One region of the Exiguobacterium sp. RIT341 genome, then DNA from elsewhere that is predicted to be linked to it. Evidence: a T-box and tRNA genes for the amino acid it is inferred to sense, from the RefSeq annotation. Region 1 holds a T-box; the other holds one or more tRNA genes.
What was found. A T-box is a leader RNA that pairs with one kind of tRNA and senses whether it is charged. The one in region 1 lies ahead of alaS (alanine--tRNA ligase), so its partner is inferred to be a tRNA-Ala.

Region 1 (7,886 bases):
GATGCTGTTCTTAGCACCGTTTGATGTCACACCGAAGCTAGCGGCAAAGATCTATGCCGCGTACGAGGGCGACGCCATGGCACGGATTCGGGAGAATCCGTATTCCTTGATGTATGAAGTAAACGGGATTGGCTTTAAGACAGCCGATCATATTGCCGCGCACCTCGGACTTGTCGGGCTACATCCAGAGCGTGTCGCTGCTTCGATCATGCATATATTAGAACAAGAAGCGGGCGAGGGACATGCCTTCGCGACGGTCGACTCTCTGTTGCAACGGGCACCCCGTCTGCTAGGGGAAGATCCGGGAGAGCGGCTGGAACAAGCGATCGAACTGTTGCTCGCTGAAGATAAGGTCAAGCTTGAAGAAGGTTGCTTGTATTTACCGACGATCTTTTATGCGGAAGTCCGAGCGGCGAAGGAGCTAGCACGCGTCATGGCAAACGGTGCTGAACAAGAAGTCGATGTCGCGACGATTCTTGAAGCAATCGGGCACCTCGAAGAACAGTTTGGCATGGAATATGCCGCGCAACAGCGAGAAGCGATCGAGTTAGCGGTCAAAGCGCCGCTGATGGTCTTGACTGGTGGACCGGGTACCGGTAAGACGACTGTCATCAAGGGAATTTTGCATGCGTTGCAAGAAATTCATGACTGGCCGCTTGAGAAGAGTCGCGTCAAGACAGGAGAGGTCTATCCATACGTCCTTGTTGCACCGACGGGACGTGCCGCTAAACGTCTATCGGAAGCAACAGATGTACCGGCGATGACGATTCACCGTCTCTTAAAGTATGATGGAACGAACTTTCAACTGAATGAGGATCAGCCGATCACGGGAAAAGTACTGATCATCGATGAATCGTCGATGATTGATATCTACTTGTTATCGAGTTTGCTTCGCGCCGTCCCGAATGGCATGAAGATCTTGTTCGTCGGTGACCGCGATCAATTGCCATCCGTCGGTCCAGGACAGGTGCTGGCAGACTTGATGGATACGGAAGGAATTCCCGTCGTCCGTTTGAACGTCGTCCATCGTCAAGCAGAAGATTCTTCGATATTGCGCCTGGCGCACGATTTGAAGAACCGGACGACGTCTGCTGATTTGTTATCACCACTTGCGGATCGCCGCTTCTACACTGCGTCTCCGCAAGAGACGTTACGGGGCATCTCGGCCTTCGCGGAAAAAGCACTCGCAAAAGGCTACTCGAAATTCGATGTCCAGGTCCTCGCGCCGACCTACCGGGGTCAGGTCGGGATCGACGAATTGAATGTCGCCTTGCAACGCGTCTATAACCCGGAGGAACCGAAGAAACGGGAAGTCAAACAAGGGACGCGGATTTACCGAACCGGGGACAAGATTCTCCAGCTCGTCAACAATGCGGAAGAAAACGTCTATAACGGAGATATCGGCGAAATCGTCAATATCTTCTTCGCTAAAGAGAATGTCGATAAAGTCGATAAAATCATCGCCCGGTTCGATCAGACGGAGGTCGAGTACAACCGGAGTGATTGGGATCAATTCACGCACGCCTATGCGATTACGATTCACAAAGCGCAAGGATCTGAGTTTCCGATCGTCTTGATGCCGGTCTATTTCACGGGGGCGTTCAAACATTCCCGAAATTTAATTTATACGGCAGTTACTCGGGCAAAATCGAGTTTGTTATTATTCGGTGATCCGCGTGCGTTCCATAAAGCGTCGCAAGAAGAGGAACCCCGGCGCCGAACACGATTGATCGAACGACTCGGTGGGGTGACAAAGACTTGACGGATGCTGTTCGATAGGTAATAATCACGATAGATGAATGGACGTAACACGTTGATGGAAGATAAGTAAAAGGAAAACTCGAGTCCAGAGAGAAGTGAGTCTGCTGCAATCACTTTCTCGAGTCCCTTTGAAGCTCCTTCCGGAGTCGGGTGTAAACACCTGCGGGTCATCCCCGTTATCAGATGTTCGAGGTAGGCAATAGGTTGCTTACGAACGAGGGTGGTACCACGGAAGCGATGCTTTCGTCCCTTTTCAGGGATGAAAGCATCGTTTTTTTGCGTCCAAATAAAACCAATGGAGGTAACTGTTCATGAAAGCTCTAAAACCATTAACGGGTGCACAAATCCGTCAGATGTATCTTGATTTCTTCCAAAGCAAAGGGCATGCGATCGAACCGAGTGCTTCGCTCGTACCGGTCGAGGATCCATCGCTCTTGTGGATCAACTCGGGTGTTGCAACACTCAAGAAATATTTTGATGGTCGTGTCATTCCTGATAATCCACGTATCGTCAACGCACAAAAATCAATCCGGACGAACGATATCGAAAACGTCGGGAAAACAGCGCGTCACCATACGTTCTTCGAGATGCTCGGAAACTTCTCTGTCGGTGATTACTTCCGTGAAGATGCAATCAAATGGGGTTGGGAACTCTTGACGAGTGATGACTGGTACGGTCTTGACCCAGAACGTCTTTCGGTCACGATTCATCCGGAAGATGATGCAGCGCGTCAAATCTGGCTTGAACTCGGTGTACCGGCTGAGCGGATCATTCCGCTTGAAGATAACTTCTGGGAAATCGGTGAAGGTCCATCTGGTCCGAATACGGAAATCTTCTTCGATCGTGGTCCAGCTTTCGGAGACGATCCGAACGATTCAGAACTTTATCCAGGTGGCGAAAACGAACGCTATCTCGAGATCTGGAATATCGTCTTCAGTCAGTACAACCACGACGGACACGGCAACTACACGGAACTTCCGCGTAAAAACATCGATACTGGGATGGGACTCGAACGGATGGCGTGTGTCATGCAGGACGTGCCGACGAACTTCGATACGGATCTGTTCATGCCGATCATTCATAAGACAGAAGAAATCAGCGGCAAGATCTACCGTGATGATTCGAAACTTGATGTAGCATTCAAAGTCATCGCAGACCACATCCGTACTGTATCATTTGCGATCGGTGATGGTGCTCTTCCTTCGAATGAAGGACGTGGATATGTCCTTCGTCGTTTACTACGACGTGCGGTTCGTTATGCGAAGATGCTTGGGATCGAACGTCCGTTCATGTATGAACTCGTTGATACGGTCGGGAACGTCATGGTTGACTTCTACCCACAAGTTCCGGAAAAAGCGGACTTCATCAAACGCGTCATTAAAAACGAAGAAGAACGTTTCCATGAGACGCTTCATGACGGTCTTGCAATCTTGAACACGGTGGCTCAGAATTCTAAAGCAAACGGTGAGCACGTCATCAGTGGCGAAGATGCGTTCCGTCTGTATGACACGTATGGTTTCCCACTCGAATTGACAGTTGAGTATGCGGAAGATCATCAGATGTCTGTTGATGAAGAAGGCTTCAAACAAGCGATGGACGCGCAACGTCAACGTGCGCGGGCAGCACGTGAAGAGAGCGGTTCGATGCAACAACAATCGGAAGTCCTCTCGACACTAAAAGATAAAAGTACGTTCGTCGGCTATACCGACCTTAAGGCGGATGCAAAAATCATCGCATTGTTGCATGATGGAGAACGAGTCACAGAAGTGGCTGCTGGTGAAGAAGCGCAAGTCATTCTCGATATCACGCCGTTCTACGCTGAAAGTGGTGGTGAAGTCGCGGATACAGGAACAATCGAAGGCAAAGACTTCGTTCTTGATGTCAAAGATGTTCAAAAGGCGCCAAACGGTCAAAACTTGCATACGGTCATCGTCCGTACAGGAATCGCAACGGAAGCGGCGGATGTCGTTGCAAACGTCGAAGCAGCAGAACGTAAAGCCGTCACGAAAAACCATACGGCAACACACTTGCTTCATAAAGCATTGAAAGACACGCTCGGAACACACGTCAACCAAGCGGGATCACTCGTTTCTCCAGAACGTCTCCGCTTCGACTTCTCACACTTCGGTGCAGTGACACAAGAAGAGTTGACAAAAATCGAACAAGACGTCAACAAAGCGATCTGGGCATCATTACCGGTTGATATCGAAGAGATGAACATCGCTGATGCAAAAGCAAAAGGCGCGATGGCATTGTTCGGTGAGAAGTACGGTGAAACGGTTCGTGTCGTCTCAGCAGGCACATATTCGATTGAATTGTGTGGCGGAATCCACGTCGGAAACACTGCAGAGATCGGTCTGTTCAAGATCGTCTCCGAGTCTGGGATCGGTGCAGGTACACGCCGGATCGAAGCCGTAACGGGTGCAGGCGCGTATCGTGTGATGAATCAACACTTGGAAACACTCGAACAAGCAGCAGCTGTCTTGAAAACGAAAACGACGGAAGTTCCGGTCCGTATCGAAGCACTGCAACAACAACTTCGTGAGACGGAACGGGCGAACGAATCGTTGCAAGCAAAACTTGCGAACATCGAAGCTGCTTCACTAAAGGACGATGTTGAGGAAATCAACGGCGTACGTGTGCTTGCAAAACGTGTCGACGTCTCAGATATGGATGCCCTTCGCGGTATGATGGATGAGTTGAAGAGCTCACTCGGATCAGCAATCATTGTTCTCGGTAGTGCGCAAGGTGAAAAAGTCAATCTTGTCGCAAGCGTTTCAAAAGATTTAATCGACCAAGGCTATCATGCTGGTAAATTGATCAAGGAAGTCGCAACACGCTGCGGTGGTGGCGGTGGCGGTCGCCCTGACATGGCTCAAGCTGGTGGGAAAGATGCGTCGAAATTAGAAGAAGCACTCGCGTACGCTTCACAATACGTGCAATCACTGGCATAATAGAAACGTAGTGTATATGAAAGAGGTGATGAACGTGAGTCAGATGGATCAAACGATGAAATTCAACTTTCCAGAAGACGATAACAAAGCAGCGACACGGGATGTGTTGTTGACGGTCTATCATGCTTTAGAAGAAAAAGGATATCATCCGATCAACCAAATCGTCGGCTATCTCCTATCTGGAGATCCTGCTTACATTCCTCGTCATAATGACGCACGTAACTTAATTCGTAAGATTGAACGTGACGAATTGCTCGAAGAACTCGTGAAATCTTATTTGGCGGAGAGTGGAAATTCAAAATGAAACGTGCAATGGGACTAGACATCGGTTCGAAGACGATCGGGGTAGCGGTCAGTGACTTGATGGGCTGGACGGCGCAAGGTGTCGAGACGGTCAAGTGGACGGAACCGGATTACCCAGAAGCCTTCAAACGGCTCGATGTCATCATGGAGACATACAATGTCGAAATCCTAGTCATTGGTCTTCCGAAAAACATGAACGGTTCCATCGGTCCCCGTGCGGAGGCGAGTGAAGCCTTTGCGAAGGAAATCGAACAGCATACTGGGCTTGAAGTCGTCTTCATGGATGAACGGTTGACGACGATGCAAGCAGAACGGATGTTGATCGATGCCGATGTCAGCCGCAAGAAACGAAAACAAGTCATCGATAAGATGGCTGCCGTCATGATCCTGCAATCGTATTTGGATCGGGCGAATCGATGAAGGGGGAGAAACCGATGGCTGAAGAAAAACGTCAGTATCTCTTTCCAGATGAAGAGGGCGGCGAACATCTTTTCGAAGAATGGTACCGTTACTCAAGTGAACGTACAGGAAAAACCTATCTATTTCTTGAAATGATCGGTAACCCTGACGAAGGAGCGGATGATCTAATCATCTGTGAGATCGATGAATATGGAGAAGGCGAAGATGATTTTGAATTGAGCCTGATCGATGAAAATGATGAGCAAACTTGGGATGAACTCGAGCTTGCGTTAAAGGAGCGGATCACTGATGCAACAGAATGAGCCAACACGTTACGTAATTCCGGACGGCGAAGGAAATGATTTCGAATTCGTAGAACGTCTGCGTTATGAAAGCCCACGTTCGAGCAAGACATACATCTTCCTCGAGCCAATCGGAGCAGATTATGACGAAGCAGAAGAAGTCGATATCTTCGTTTACGAACTCGACGAATACGGTGATGGAGACAACGACTTCAACCTCGTACCAATCGACGAAGACGATACAGCGACTTGGGATGAAATCGAAGAAGTCTTTAACACGCTCGAAGATCAGTTAGACTAACCCGACTCATGACAGGTGACGTCGTAAGAGACTTTCTCTTACGGTGTCACCTTGTTTTAAGAGAAGAAGGAGGAACCGATGGAGAACGAATGGAAGCAAAATGCTGAAATCGAAAAAAGGCGACGCCGGACATCACGCCGGATCACGCTGATCATCCTTTCTGTATTGTTGACGATTTTTCTAGTTACCAGTGCGGTCATCTATGTCTTTTTGAAAAATGCGCTTGAACCGGTCGATGAAGCAGCGACGAAATCCGTCAAAGTCGAAATTCCTTTAGGCGCAGGAACGAGTACGATCGCGTCCTTACTAAAGGAAAAAGATTTGATTGCAAACGAGACGATTTTCCGTTATTACGTCCGTTATAAGAATGAATCGTCATTCCAGGCGGGTACATATACCCTGTCACAAGCCATGTCCCCGGATGAAATCATCAATGAATTGAAAACGGGAACGGTCATGAAGGCAGCGGATGTGAAAATCACGTTACCTGAAGGCATCACGATGGATCGTCAAATTGATTTAATCGCGAAAGCGACGAAGTTCAAAGAAGAGACGATTCGTAAAGAATTGACGGATGCGATGTTCATCGATGCCATGATTGAAAAATATCCGATGTTGACGGATGAAGTGAAGAAGAATGGCGTCTTGTACGCACTTGAAGGATATCTCTTCCCAGCAACGTATGAGTTCGATAAAGGAAAAAGCATTGATCAAATCGTCGAGACGATGCTCGACGAGACAGAAAAAGTCTACGATGAAAATGAGGATGCCATTCGAAAGTCAGGCATGACCTTCCATGAAGTGCTCAGTCTCGGTTCAATGGTCGAGCGTGAAGCCGCGACACCGAAGGATCGTCGTGAAATCGCAGGCGTCTTCAAAAACCGTTTAGATGATGGCATGAAACTTCAGTCGGACCCGACGGTTTGGTATGGCACAGGCGAGAATACGGCATTGACGACGCTGAAGGATCTTGAGAATAACTCGAAGTACAATACGTATAAGTACGAAGGAATTCCGATTGGTCCGATTTCAACGGTCAGTAAGGATTCCGTATTAGCTGTCTTGAACCCGAATAAAACAAAATATGTCTATTTCTTCGCCCGTCCACCAAGTGATACACATCCACGAGGACAGATTCTTTACGAAGAGACATATGAAGAACATCAACGAAACGTCGTTAAGTATAAACCGGAATGGGTGGAATACGAAGCGAGTAAAGAGCAATGAGCAACGGGTTGGGTTGAAGCGGAAATGACGCTTCAAGTCAACCTGTTTATGCGGAAGAGGGAGTGAATGGCGTGAAGGATTTCACGACCTATGTCGAATCGATGATTCATCCTCGTGATGCCCTACTAGAAGAAATGGAGCGTTATGCGGAAGAACATCATATACCGATCATCGAGTTGACCGGTTCCGAAGTCTTGTTGTCGCTCCTGCGATTACAGCAACCGAAGCGTATTTTAGAAGTCGGAACAGCAATTGGTTATAGTGCGATCCGGATGGCACGTGCGTTACCGGATGCGCGTATTACGACAATCGAACGGAATGCAAAGCGGTATGAAGAAGCAAAAACCTTCATCGCCCGGTCAGATGTGGCGGATCGGATTGACATCATTTTTGGTGATGCAGTAGAATTAGCCGAAACGCTTGAAGACCAGTTTGATGCAGTCTTCATCGATGCAGCTAAAGGACAGTATAAAAAATTCTTTGCGGGATATGGGCGACTCATTCCAGAGGGTGGCGTGCTTTATACGGACAATCTCTTCTTACACGGAGATGTCCTTGAGCCTGACCCGAAGACATTCGATCGAAGAAGACGTCGGCTCGTGCGTCTCGTCAAAGAATTCACGGTCTGGATGATGGAAC
Region 2 (7,554 bases), on a different contig from region 1:
TTTGCTTCGAGATCATTCCCGTCCGCGATGCTAAGCGTCACGAGTGGAATCGTCGGATTGTTGAGCGCCATGCTGACGTAATCCCCGTGATCGACTTTACCACGGACGATGACACCTGCTGCGCCTTGCTTCTCAGCTTCTGCTTGAATCATGCTGTAGTTAAAATCACCTGTTCGCACGACGAAGACGACTTTCCCTTTGACGTCTTTACCTTCATAGTTCGAAGCTTGACCGTCACCGACATACACGACATCCTTCTTCTCTTTATCGAAGACGGCAATCGGATTCGGCGAATCTTGTTTTTGGTATGCCAAATAACCGACATCCTGACCGTCGATCGTCAGCGCCATGCCTTCAAGCGTCAATTTCGTATTTTCGAGTGACGCGACTTGGAGCGCCTGGCTCGTCAATCCTGGTGCACCAACGACACCGATATCCGGGTTTGCTGTATATGGATTACCCGCACCATGACCTGCAAACGCCGAGTTACCAGCAGAGATCGCACACAAGATACCGTTGTTCATCGCGTTGACGATCGCGCGTTGCTCCGGATCATCTGCGTTGACGAACGATGCCGTCGAACCGAGACTCATGTTGATGACGTCCGCTCCAAGTGCGATGGCATCATCGATTGCTTTGATGTAGATATCACTAAATGTCGATGGCATCCCTGGATCGTTACCGAAGACCTTCATCGCAAGGAGCTGTGTTTCTGGAGCGACCCCTTTAATGCCGCCGTTCGCTTCATCCCCGTTTGCTCCGACCGTACCTGCGACGTGCATCCCGTGCATCGATGCCCCCGCACCTAAGTCACGGATTTCGCTGTCGTGATCGGCATAGTTATAGCCGTACGGTACTTTTTCCGTGAAGTACTTTCCTTTTAAGCCTTTTGTTTCTTTCGTACTCTCGACCTTCGAAGAGGTTAAATCCACCTTTGTCTCTGGACTCAAGACCATGTCCTTGTGCGATGGATCAATCCCCGTATCGATGACCGCGACGACGGTTCCTTCCCCTTTAAAGCCATAGTCCTGCCACGTTTCCTTCGCATTGACCATGTCCTTGCTGTACAGCATGTCTGGCTTGGCACCTTTATCGACGGTTGGGCGCGCATATTCGTGCGCGATATGTACACTTTTGACTCCGTCGAGTTGTTTGATATCTTCGATGTCACCGAACTTCACTTCACCACTGAATCCATTGATGACGGTTGTGAAGCTTTCTTTATATGTAACAGGAATCGCCTTTTTAGCGATAGCTGACTTGACTGATTTTTGGACGCTGACGAGTCGATCCTTGATCGATTCCTTTTCGGCATTACTCAATGTGCTATACCGCTTGTTTTGAGCTTGGGCGATTTGAATCGCCGGTTTTTGTTCCATCTCGATGACGACTCGAACTTTATCCGATTGTTTGTAGTTCTTTTCTTGCCCCGATTTCTTCAGTGAGAGCGCCTGCGGTTTTTGACCCGTCGCTTTATCTTGCGAGGACAGTGCACCTTGCGCACTGACTAGATTGGAAGACGTCATTAAGACGGCTGCCATAAGTGCAATCTTCTTCTTCATGCGTTCGTTTCCCCTTTTCTGTAAAACCATAGTAGTAATACTAATAAAACAGTTTAAAGAAAATTCTGTATTTTTAGTTTAATGAAGTTAATGGAAATAAACAATTTATATTTGTCTATTTTTTAAATTTATTTCTTTTTGGTGACATTTTATATTTGGAAGGAATTTAACTGGGAACATAAAAAAAAACTCCTCGAGCACTCGAGGAGTTGAACGTATGAACTTGGTGGAGACTATCGGGATCGAACCGACGACCTTTTGGCTGCCAGCCAAACGCTCTCCCAGCTGAGCTAAGCCCCCATGAATTATCTTTAGTATACGCACCGCTAACTGCTTTATCAATATAAACATAACGCTTTCATAAAAAAGAATTCCTCCCGAAATTGCTGGAAGGAATTCACGATTCATTTATTCAATTCACGCATCAAATCCGCCTGTCGTTCAAGCTCTGCCTGTTGCTCGAGGATCAAGACCTTTTTATAAGTCCGCGCAGAAATCAAGATACTGATTTCATAGAGAACGAACAACGGCACTGAGATCATCAAGTGTGACGTCACGTCCGGCGGTGCGATCAATGCCGCAACGACGAACAGCGCGAAATACGCATATTTCCGATTCTTTCGCATGAAATATGGCGTCACAAGACCAAGACGTGTCAGGAACATCGTCACGACCGGCAATTGGAAGAGAAGACCAAACGGCATCGTCAACCGGATCAAGAAACTGAAGTAGTTTTCGACCCCGATGACTTGCTCGATCCCCAATTCTTTCCCGAGATCCGTTGAGACTTCGAGCAAGAAAGGAAGCAACCAGAAATACGAGAAGGCTACACCAGCCAAAAATAGAAAGAAGATGACTGGAATATATGTCAGTGTTGCTTTTTGTTCCTTTTCATAAAGCCCTGGTCGGACGAATGCCCACAGTTGATACATCCAGAACGGTGACGCTAAAATCAGCGCGATGATGAACGCAAGATTCAAATACAACATTAAAGGATCGGCGACGTTGAAGGCATTTAATCCGATACCGAGCTCTTTTAAGTCCGCTTGCAGAAAACGGACGAGCGGTCGGACGAGCGGAAATGCGACAGCGAACAGGACGACGACGATGAGGAGCGACCAGACAATCCGCTTACGCAGTTCGTCTAGGTGCGACGTCATGCTTTGTTCTTGATCAACCGTCATGATTCAATCACTTCTCTTTCGGTTCGTCCTTTTTATCGTCGTCCATGATGCCGTTCGTGGCATTCTTGAACTCTTTCAATGTTTGACCGGCAGCACGACCGAATTCCGGTAACTTCTTCGGTCCAAAGATGATCAACGCGACGACAGCAATTAATCCGATACTCGCAGGTCCGATACCTAACGTGAGCGGGATAAGGTTTTCCATTATGATTTCACTCCTTCAGCTGATTGCGAATAATGCTTCATGAAATAAACTAACGACTGCAACTCGATCGATAAATCGATGTGATGAACCCGAACGCTCGCTGGCACGTTCAACCGTGCAGGCGTGAAGTTCAGAATGCCTGTCACACCATACTCGACTAACTCATCCGCTACTGACTGTGCGAACTGGGATGGAACCGTCAAGATGGCGACATCGACCTGATTCGCTTCGATTTGTTCTTTCATGTCCGAAACATGATAGATTGGAACGTCATGCGTCGTTGTTCCGACCTTCTCTTCGTCCGCATCAAACGCAACGACTATCCGAGTACTATTATTCTTTAAAAAGTTATAATTTGCAAACGCTGTTCCGAGATGACCGACCCCGATCAAGGCGACATTCGTCACCTCATCTTGATTCAAGGTTTTCCGGAAAAACGTTAAGAGATGTTGAACGTTATATCCATACCCCTTCTTCCCTAGTGCCCCAAAGTAGGAAAAGTCGCGACGAATCGTTGCTGAATCAACCTTCACCGCCTCGCTTAACTCAGCAGAAGAGACGCGGAGCTTACCTGAATTGTATAAACTTTGGATGAAACGATAATATAGCGGCAACCGTTTTGCTGTCGCTTGTGGAATTTTTGTGTCTGGTCCATTCATCCTGCAGTTCCCCCTTCGGCCACATCCATCGTGGCACCCAAATCTTTGCAAAAAGCTTTCTACTCTCCTTGATTGTAAACCACTTCACATAGAGTCACAAATAATATATTCCGCAGGACCTCGCGCTTTTGTTCGTGATAGACTAAAGGGTGGAAGGATGGATGGAAATGATACTCTTACAAGTCAACCAACTCTCGAAATCATTCGGCGTCGAGCCGATTTTAGAAAATATCAAATTGGAAGTACAAGAGCGCGACCGGATTGCGCTCGTCGGTCGCAATGGTGCCGGTAAATCAACCTTGCTCAAAATCATCGCTGGTGAACTCAGTCATGACTCGGGCGATATCATGAAAGGTAAAGATGTCAAAATCGGCTATCTCGCGCAAGACAGTGGTCTCGAATCGAATGAGACGATCTGGAACGAGATGCTGACCGTCTTTGAACATCTGCAAGAACAAGAACGGACACTGCGCCGGATGGAAATCGAGATGGGCATGGAGCACATCTTGAACGACCCGGTCGCTTACGATCGACTTCTGAAGACGTACGATCAAGCGCAACATGACTTCTCTGAAGCAGGTGGTTATCAGTTTGAGGCGAATATTCGCTCCGTCCTGCACGGCATGCGCTTTTATCCAGACGATTACTCACGCCGGATCCAGACATTGTCCGGAGGTCAACGGACACGGCTCGCCTTAGCGAAGATGCTCCTGCAAGCACCAGAGCTTCTCATTCTCGATGAGCCGACAAACCACCTGGATATCGATACGCTTGCTTGGCTTGAAAGTTACCTCGGTGGTTATCGTGGTGCCGTTCTGATCGTCTCGCACGATCGGTACTTCCTCGATCAAGTCGTCAATGTCGTCTATGAGCTCTCTCGTAATGTCTGTCGTAAGTTCACGGGGAACTATACGAAGTACCTCGAGCAAAAAGCGGCATTGTACGATCAAGAAATGAAACAGTTCGAACAGCAGCAAGAAGAAATCGCAAAGATGCAGGACTTCATTCAACGAAACATCGCTCGGGCGACGACGACAAAGCGTGCTCAAAGCGTTCGAAAACGGCTCGAGAAGGTCGACCGGCTCGATCGACCAGATGGAGATGAACGCAGTACGGTCCTGTCCTTCCCAATCGAAAAACAGAGCGGGAATGACGTTCTTCAAGTCAATCAATTGGCAATCGGTTACGAAGAAGCTGTCTCAAAAGACATCACGTTCCGCTTGCAACGCGGTGAATCACTGGCACTCGTCGGACCGAACGGAATCGGGAAGTCGACGCTCTTAAAAGTCCTCGTCGGTCGTTTACGTCCTCTCTTCGGTGATTTCCGTTTCGGCACCGGCGTCTCGATCGGGTATTACGATCAAGAGCAAGCGGAACTCAATGACCGGAACCGTGTCATCGATGAGATTTGGAACGAATGGCCACTGATGCGCGAACAAGAAGTCCGTTCTGTGCTCGGACAATTCCTGTTCAGCGGCGACGATGTCTTCAAAATCGTTCATGAATTGTCTGGTGGCGAACGCGGACGTCTCGCGCTCGCAAAACTGAAACTCCGGAAGACTAACGTCCTCATCCTTGACGAGCCAACGAACCACTTGGATCTTGATTCGAAGATGGTCCTTGAGAACGCTCTCGTCGACTATGAAGGTACGCTACTCTTCGTCTCCCATGACCGCTACTTCATCGATCGGATCGCGACACGCGTCATCGAGATGAGTGAAGCTGGTGTGACAGAATACCTCGGCGATTATTCGTACTACACAGAGAAGAAGGCCGAACAAGAAGAAATCGCTCGCCTTGAAGCCGAAGAGGCAAAAGCGGCAAAAGTCACGGCATCGAAGACGATCGACAAAGAAGCACAGAAAGAAGAAAAAAAACGCCGTCAGCAAATCGAACAACTCGAACAAGATATTGAACGGCTCGAACAGCGTTCAGCGGAAATCGAACAGTTGCTTTGCGAACCGGAAGTCTTTAATGATATTCCAAAAGCGACAGCGTTATCTGCGGAACGGGACCAGATCGATGTCGATCTACTCGAATTGATGGAACGATGGGAGAACCAACACTGATGCGAACGAAAAGCTTTTTCATCAACCTGATTCAAGGACTGTTATCCGGTATTCTTTATTTCGTTCCGATGTATGCGGATTACGTGTCCGCCTTCATCCGCCCGGATGCCTTTAATGCTGCGCTTCCTTTGTTCCTTCTGATTTCTTGCATGATCGGACTTGTCATCCAGACATGGAGCGGTCTTCTCGTCAGTCTACTCTCTGGACTATGCTGTACGCTTCTAACGACACAACTGTTCGTCGAACTCAATGATCCATTGATCATATCCTATTATGGTAGCGTCACTCCATTGACCGCCTTTTTGATCAGTTGTGTCGGGGTTTGGGCGCTGGCAATCATTTTTTATTTGCTCGATGGTTATCAGTATAGTAAACGTCACGGTCTCGAAGGTTCTTCGAACGAAATCGATTCACAACCTTGAAGTCCGATCGATGAACTAGATGCGCGATATGAAAAAAGGAGTGGAGATTCCGGTAGCTAGACCGGTCTCTCCACTCCTTTTTATTTGAATCGAAACGTTCGTCGTCAACATGGATCGTACAGTGAATCAAGCATTCACACTTCTATCATTTTGTCGGTCGAGCAATCGTAAACGTCTTCCCGATCGTCGCATAATCATTTCCCGCTAAACGAGCGACAGCCTTCAATCCTGCCGCATCGATCCGGAACGACTCTACGAGTTCATCCGCGACGTGATAGCGCAGTACTTCCCCGATCAACAGATCGGCACCTTCTAGCTCGACATGCTGCGTCAAGCGCATCTCGAACCGGATTTTCGCTTCCGCGATTCCGGGCACGTCGATTGCATCGCTATCGACGAGCGTTAAATCCGTCCGTTCGAGTTCACTTTCACCGTAAGCGAGTGGCGCAGCCGTCTCATTGACTGCGTCGACGATTTCTTCGCTGACGATATGGATGACATAGCTTTGTTTTGCTAGGATATTACGTGCCGTATCCTTTTGCCCCTGATCCGTCCGTTGTACGGCAATCACCAGTTGTGGCGGACTACTTGATGCGACCGTAAAGAAGGAAAAGGGGGCGGCGTTGACCGTCCCGTCTTCCCCTAGTGTCGTCACGAAGGCAATCGGACGCGGAATGATGCTTCCGATCAGTAATTTATAATTGTCTTTTGCGCTAAGCGTTGATGCCTCGAACTTCATGAATGACCCACCTTTTTCCTCACCCGATGAGTGCAGCGAGTGAATAGTCTCCAGCACCAATCATCGCCACTCCAAGGGCGATAACGATCAATGCCATGTTGTATTCGTACCCGTTCTGCGTCACCCAGTAACCATTCGCACCGTGTACTTTAACGATCGCGACAAGCATCGAACCGATGATGAGGATTGCAGCGATCCAGAGGAATACCCCGCCTGCAAACAATAATCCACCGATTAATTCAGCAAGACCCGCTGTAATCGCGAGTGCTTTTCCTGGCTTCATGCCAATTGATTCGAACCAACCGCCTGTTCCAGCGATGCCGTGTCCACCAAACCAACCAAATAATTTTTGTGTACCGTGTGCAGCAAATGTTAAACCGATGATTAAACGAATGATTAAAAGTCCTGTATCCATCATTTCTCTCTTCTCCTTTTACCTAATGTTTTTAAGTTACTTTAAGTAACTCGATAAACAGACTATATCTTATCACTTACTAAAAGTAAATAGATTTGTTTTAGTTCTTTTTTTTACATTAAGTAAAATGATTCGATTTTTTTAGCAGAAGCGGGTATACTACAACTATAGAAAGGATGAGTGCTGATGGAAGAAGTCGCAATCCAACCGGCTCTTTGTCCCAAAGTCGAACATGCCTTTGAAATCTTAGGTAAGAAATGGACAGGTCTGATTTTACGTCACTTGTTGACGAAGACATG

Region 2: it has a tRNA-Ala gene. The T-box ahead of alaS (alanine--tRNA ligase) is inferred to sense a tRNA for this amino acid. The anticodon was not compared.

Annotation. Positions count from the first base shown of each region.
Region 1 covers NZ_JFYW01000001.1:301,775-309,660, forward strand. Annotated here, with positions in the region: gene BW42_RS01465 (ATP-dependent RecD-like DNA helicase) at 1-1,762, shown strand, start outside; T-box leader at 1,805-2,015, shown strand; gene alaS (alanine--tRNA ligase) at 2,073-4,715, shown strand; gene BW42_RS01475 (IreB family regulatory phosphoprotein) at 4,750-5,019, shown strand; gene ruvX (Holliday junction resolvase RuvX) at 5,016-5,438, shown strand; gene BW42_RS01485 (DUF1292 domain-containing protein) at 5,453-5,740, shown strand; gene BW42_RS01490 (DUF1292 domain-containing protein) at 5,727-6,020, shown strand; gene mltG (endolytic transglycosylase MltG) at 6,099-7,247, shown strand; gene BW42_RS01500 (O-methyltransferase) at 7,319-7,886, shown strand, end outside.
Region 2 covers NZ_JFYW01000008.1:389,313-396,866, forward strand. Annotated here, with positions in the region: gene BW42_RS10875 (S8 family serine peptidase) at 1-1,562, opposite strand, end outside; tRNA gene BW42_RS10880 (tRNA-Ala) at 1,787-1,862, opposite strand; gene tatC (twin-arginine translocase subunit TatC) at 1,967-2,746, opposite strand; gene BW42_RS10890 (twin-arginine translocase TatA/TatE family subunit) at 2,754-2,951, opposite strand; gene BW42_RS10895 (redox-sensing transcriptional repressor Rex) at 2,951-3,610, opposite strand; gene BW42_RS10900 (ABC-F family ATP-binding cassette domain-containing protein) at 3,778-5,679, shown strand; gene BW42_RS10905 (hypothetical protein) at 5,679-6,101, shown strand; gene BW42_RS10910 (flavin reductase family protein) at 6,247-6,840, opposite strand; gene BW42_RS10915 (DoxX family protein) at 6,860-7,258, opposite strand; gene BW42_RS10920 (helix-turn-helix domain-containing protein) at 7,442-7,554, shown strand, end outside.